DNA from 2 places in the Evansella sp. AB-rgal1 genome. Region 1 is predicted to be linked to the other one. Evidence: riboswitches for the same ligand, from Rfam matches in the RefSeq annotation. Region 1 holds a riboswitch; the other holds the start of a gene.
What was found. Region 1 has a riboswitch for cobalamin ahead of ACERII_RS14330 (cob(I)yrinic acid a,c-diamide adenosyltransferase). Riboswitches for the same ligand answer to the same signal wherever they lie in the genome.

Region 1 (3,288 bases):
AGCTAATAAATCTACATCAACAGCAATTAGTTGTCCCTCTATAGAACTAGGAGAGTTTCCGTTGTCTAAGCATAATTGTACTCTTTTTACTATGTTTACCCATTTTATAGTAAGGGGATCTTCTAGTTTGGGTAGATTTGCAGATAATATTGAATTTTCCTCATTACTAAATAACTGACTCCAAAGTTGCTTTTTTCGATCCTGTTTTTTTCTTTTTTCCTCATCCGATACTATAGGTGAGAGCTGGTCCCACTGAATTTTCCCCTCTAATTTTAAAGTGTTTAATAGTGTTGTTGTATGTTGAAGTGATAAATTTAATTGTTCGATAGTTGTTTCAAGCTGCATTTTATGTACAGTCAAAATCTCCTCTGTTGTAACTTGATCAATGATTGTTTTTATGTCTTTCAATGACAGGGAGGTAGACTTCAATAGTGCAATTTTTTCTAGAAGCAACATATCATCTTCGGAATAGTAGCGTGTTCCATTTTCTTTTTTTAACGAGGGTACTACCAAGCCAATTTTGTCGTAATAACGTAATGTACGTATAGTCATATTTAGTTTCTTTGCAACTTCACCAGTTGAAAACAGAATCATTATGAACTACCTCCAGAAAAAAGTTTGCAGGTGACGTAACGTCACCATTTACACTGAATTTACCATAAAACATCACTAGGGGGTAATATAAATGGTTAATGATGCACTAAATAAAACGATTAACTGGTCTTGGAGAGATGTTATTAAATTACTGTTTATTACGTTTGTTTTTGTGCCAATTTTTATTGAATACGTATTGCATGAATTTTTCTATATGCTTTTTCAGGATAGCTTGTATTCAGGCACATTAATGGGACTAGTTATGGCGATTGTATTTACAGTTTCCTTATACTTGATTGCATTAAAACCATATGGGTATTCATGGAATACGGTTGGGGTAAGGCGCTTTTCAAATGGATATTGGAAGTGGATTGTTGTATGGTCAATAATATTAATTATAGGAAGTGTCATCATATTAGTGCTGATGGAATTTTTTAATATCAGTTGGGAAAATGAAAAAACGGAATCATTACAAAGAAATATAACTTGGTACACTTTTGTTATTGGTTTCGTGTCTGCTGCAATCATCTCGCCGATATATGAAGAGATTTTTTATAGAGGTTTTTTATATAAATGGTTCCGTGGGAAATATGGAATAGCAGCTGGAATGTTTATAAGTTCGTTTATTTTCATGGTCGTTCACATCCCAACATACAATACGCTACCTATAAATTTTATCTCAGGCCTTGTGTTTGCATGGACATATGAGAAAACGGGCTCAGTTCTACCAGCTATTATTATTCATGGTATATATAATGGTATTGCTGTAGTACTGACATTATTAGCATGATAATTCAAGAATATGTTTATTTTGATATTTCTTTACAACAATAGAAAATATAGGGTTTCTTTGTTATCTCTGTTATAAATATTGTAGTATTAAAAGTAAAAAATCCTTTTTATCAATAATAATAAAAGTTACAATTAATATGTTAGACTTTTAACTATACATAATATTTAAAAGACAAGTAGGTGCCTTTATTAAAGTAAAGGTTAAAAGGGAAGTTGGTGAAAGTCCAACACGGTCCCGCCACTGTAATCGTTATTTAAAGCTACAATTAGCCACTGTACATACAAGTATGGGAAGGTGTAGCAGAGACGTAAGTCAGGAGACCTGCCTATTTGTAACTTTTGTGTTCCTTCGAGGAAAAGGATGCTTAAGGGATAAGTGTGAGCTTAAATGGGGCTATAACTTAGATTTTTCTAGGTTTTTGTTATCTCATTACCTTAAACGTCTTTCTAAGAAGAAAGGCGTTTTATTTTTGTTGAAAAATATCATTTTAAATTTACTGGAGGTATGAAAATGAATAAACGTAAAGAAGAACAGCGTGGATTGACCCTTGTTTATACAGGGAACGGCAAGGGAAAAACAACGTCTGCATTAGGACTAGCTTTAAGGGCGATTGGTAGAGACTTTAACGTGAAAATATACCAATTTATAAAGTCTCCTGAAAGGTCCTATGGAGAAAAAATAGCTCTAGAAAAATTAGGAGTAGAAATGGTACAACTTGGAATTGGCTTTACATGGACAAAAACTCCTGAAGAACATAGAGAGGCTTTAAGAAAAGGATGGCCAATCGCACGAGAAGCAGTAATGAGTGGGGAGTATGATTTGGTCATCCTAGATGAATTGAACAATGCCCTTGCTATTACCCAATTTCCTATTGAAGATGTTTTGCCGATTCAGGAGGTAATAGATTTAATTAAAAATAAACCTGCTCATGTTCACCTTGTTATTACTGGTAGAGATGCGAATGAGAAAATAAAAGAAATTGCAGACCTTGTGTCGGTAGTTGAGCCAGAAAAGCACTATTATGACGAAGGTATTCCTGCTGTAAAAGGTATTGAATATTAATTGTAAATATGGAGGTTCCAAAAATGTCTCAACGACGACTAGTAATAGCTGGAACAGGCAGTAGTGTTGGAAAAACGACAGTAACCATCGGTATAATGTCTGCCTTTCAACAAATGGGGTACACTGTTCAAGGATTTAAGTGTGGTCCGGATTATATTGATCCATCGTATCATACAGCAGTAACCGGTCGACGATCCAGAAATCTAGATAGCTGGATGTTATCTCATTCTGTTTTAAGAGAGGTCTTACACCGTGGTAGTGATGGAGCGGATATATCTATTATTGAAGGGGTCATGGGTTTTTACGATGGAAAGGACCCAACAAAAGATGAAGGAAGTACAGCAGAAATAAGTGTGCTGATCGATAGTCCTGTTGTATTAGTTGTTGATTGCTCAGGAATGGCACGGAGCGCAGCAGCGATTGTACGAGGATTTCAAATGCTATCCAAAGATGTAAACATCGTGGGAGTAATAGCCAATAAAGTTGGTGGGGATGGTCATTTTCAGTTAATAAAAAAAGCAGTTGAACAGGAGTGCAACATTCCCGTTGTAGGATATTTAAATAAGGAAATAGATATTGAAATGCCAGAGCGACACTTAGGGTTAATTCCATCTATTGAACGAGGAGAATTAGACTCTTTTTTTCAGAAGCTTGGAGAAATAGTTAGAGATACTATTGATTTGACTAAGATATATGAAATAGCGGAAACAACTCCTTTAAAGATAGATGGTCCAAGTTTTCTTAAACAGAAAAAAACCGTACAGGTTAGGATCGCTGTTGCTCGTGATAAAGTATTTAATTTTTATTATGAGGAAAATCTGGAGCTACTAGAAACTTAT
Region 2 (3,288 bases), on a different contig from region 1:
TGCTAAATCAGCACCAACTACGTTAGCAATTGAGTTGGCGAGAGATTTGGAGATTACCTTGGTGGGGTTTGTCAGGGGAGATAGGTTTAATGTTTATTCGAGAGGAGATAGGGTGGTGGGGTAGGGGGAACGTTTATGTAGTGTCAACAAGGTTCAGAAACAGGATATCGCGTTCCATGGAGCGTTTATGAGACGCGAACAAGGATCAGAAACGGAATCTCGCGTTCCATGGAGTGTTTATGTAACGCGAGCGAGGATCAGAAAAAGAATAACTAATTGATATATTTGCTATTTTTAAAAATACAAATAATGTTTCATCTCCCTATTAAAACAAACTTCACATAACTCCCAGCTAACCTATTTTTCCAAAAAAAAATCTAGGACATTTGCCTAAAAAAATATGTTTTTAACACTTAAGTATTGCAATTGTTTCCTATATTAGATAAACTCAACATACTACATCATGTTTAACGGCAATAATAAAACACTATATATTGATATTTGATTAATAGGTGCTAGTAACATAGCTTGATAGGGAATTCGGTGAGAATCCGAGACTGTCCCCGCAACTGTAAATGCAGACGAAATGAGAACGACCACTGTACTGTTCGGCTGAAAGGCCACTGTATGGGAAGGCTCAAAGTAGGAGGAAGCATAAGTCAGGAGACCTGCCTATTTTTCACGTATTCATGGCTTCGGGGATTGAGACCGTGAACGGCAGGGTATTTTTGTATTGCCCGTTTACAGGACAACGCTCCTATTAACATGCCGTTCAAAGCTCTTTCCATCGAGGGAAGGGCTTTTTCTATGCGTAAAAAGCCTACCATATAATCTAAATCATAGATAGATAAAGGGAGAGTGTAACGATGGGGATTAATGTTATGGAGGATACAAATACAAAATTGCAACAGGAGTTTGCCCACCTAAATTGGACAGGTTGGACATTTGAGAAGTCAGGGAAAGAGCTAATATTAGCTGCACTCGATCGTATATCCATGCAAGAGCCAGACTGGACATATGTTGCTGCTAGAATACGTCTCAACCAGTTATATAGTAGTGTTGCCCAATCACGCTATACGAATGGAGCCACTGTATATGAACAGTTTGAGCAGGTCGTCCACAAGCTAGTTGAGAAAAAACTATATCGTTCCACATTACTAGAAGCCTATACGAACGAAGATATTCAAACACTTGGACAAGCGTTAGAACGAGAGCGAGATAAGAAATTTACCTATTTAGGATTACATACATTGGTAGACCGGTACGTAACAAAGGATTTCGACGGATCTATCCTTGAGCTACCACAAGAACGATTTATGATCATAGCAATGACACTGATGCAAAAGGAGCCGCAACACCAACGAGTATCTCTAACCCTTGATGCATACTGGGCACTTTCAAATTTATACATGACAGTAGCAACACCGACACTAGCAAACGCAGGAAAGACTCACGGACAACTCTCTAGTTGTTTCATCGATACGATCGAGGATAGTTTACGAGGAATCTTTGATAGTACAACGGATGCTGCTACATTAAGCAAAAACGGTGGTGGGATTGGAATCTACCTTGGAAAAATTCGTGCGAGAGGCTCGTCCATTAAAGGCTATAAAGGCACATCTTCAGGGGTACTCCCTTGGATGAAACAGCTTAACAATACGGCAGTAAGTGTGGATCAACTCGGTCAACGACAAGGGGCAATCGCCGTTTACCTTGATGTATGGCATAAAGACATTTTCTCCTTCCTTGATGCGAAATTAAACAATGGAGACGAAAGAAAACGAACGCATGACTTGTTTACAGGTGTGTGCCTACCGGACTTGTTCATGGAAAAAGTGGAAGCGCGAGAAGATTGGTATTTGTTTGACCCACATGAAGTGAGACAAGTAATGGGGTTTTCCTTGGAAGACTTTTTTGATGAAAAACAAGGTTCAGGTAGTTTTCGAGAAAAGTACAAGCTTTGTGTAGAAAACCCAGAATTAACGAAGGAGTCTGTACCAGCAATTGAGATTATGAAACGAGTGATGATCTCGCAACTCGAGACTGGAACTCCCTACATGTTTTACCGAGACCAAGCAAACCGAATGAATCCCAATAACCATTGTGGGATGGTATATGGCTCCAATCTTTGCACAGAAATTATGCAAAACATGAGTCCGACGTTTGTGAAGGAAGAGGTAACGAAAGACGGATCCATTATTATTACAAAACAACCTGGTGACTATGTTGTTTGTAATCTTAGCTCCATCAATTTAGCTACGGCTGTTACGGATGATGTGCTAGAGAGACTGATTCCTATCCAGGTGAGAATGCTAGATAACGTGATTGATATAAATGAAATCGAAGTTCCGCAGGCGAAGCTGACGAATGAGAAATATCGCGCCATTGGACTTGGCACATTCGGTTGGCACCATCTTCTTGCTTTGAAAAAAATAAAGTGGGAGTCGGAGGAAGCAGTGGAGTTTGCTGATGAGTTATATGAAAAAATTGCCTATTTAACAATTGAATCTAGTATGGAGTTGTCAAAAGAAAAGGGATCCTTCAAAGTATTCGAAGGATCTGATTGGGAGACAGGTTCATTTTTTTCAAAAAGAGGGTATTCGAACGAGAAATGGTCTGACCTGACAGCAAAAGTGAAAGAGAACGGACTTCGAAACGGATATTTAATGGCGGTTGCTCCTAACTCGTCCACGGCAATTATTGCGGGTACAACAGCATCCATCGATCCGATTTATCGAAAAGAATATGCGGAGGAAAAGAAGAACTTCCGAATTCCAGTTACAGCTCCAGACATTTCAGCGGAAACAACGTGGTTTTACAAAGCAGCACATGAAACGGACCAACACTGGAGCATAAAGCAAAATGGTGCGAGACAAAAGCATATCGATCAAGGGATTTCCTTCAATATTTATGTGAAAAACACAGTGAAGGCGAAGGAACTGTTAGATATTCATGTTGCGGCTTGGAAGGAAGGCTTGAAAACGACGTATTATGTTCGTTCCACATCAAGCGAACTAGAAGATTGTGAGAGTTGTTCGAGCTAATATAGAGGTTTGAACGAGGGGATATCCCCTCGTTCAAATTGCAAGTTAAATAGATGGAAGGGGTAATCAACACATGAAATTACAAGAAAGAAAGTTGTATGATGTGACGGCACCGAATGCGTCCACAGGGATTATTAATGGAGAGAGTTCGAACGTGTTAAATTGGGATGATGTTCGTTTTCCATGGGCTTATCCTTTATATAAAAATATGTTAGCAAACTTTTGGACACCGTTTGAAATCAAT

Region 2: linked by a shared signal. The riboswitch ahead of ACERII_RS03440 (ribonucleoside-diphosphate reductase subunit alpha) and the one ahead of ACERII_RS14330 (cob(I)yrinic acid a,c-diamide adenosyltransferase) in region 1 are both predicted to bind cobalamin.

The regions. Positions count from the first base shown of each region.
Region 1 covers NZ_JBGUAU010000015.1:113,097-116,384, reverse strand. The annotation lists gene ACERII_RS14340 (MerR family transcriptional regulator) at 1-594, opposite strand, end outside; gene ACERII_RS14335 (CPBP family intramembrane glutamic endopeptidase) at 686-1,384, shown strand; cobalamin riboswitch at 1,548-1,730, shown strand; gene ACERII_RS14330 (cob(I)yrinic acid a,c-diamide adenosyltransferase) at 1,898-2,449, shown strand; gene ACERII_RS14325 (cobyrinic acid a,c-diamide synthase CobB) at 2,473-3,288, shown strand, end outside.
Region 2 covers NZ_JBGUAU010000003.1:137,909-141,196, forward strand. The annotation lists gene fdhD (formate dehydrogenase accessory sulfurtransferase FdhD) at 1-124, shown strand, start outside; cobalamin riboswitch at 494-690, shown strand; gene ACERII_RS03440 (ribonucleoside-diphosphate reductase subunit alpha) at 882-3,044, shown strand; gene ACERII_RS03445 (ribonucleotide-diphosphate reductase subunit beta) at 3,118-3,288, shown strand, end outside.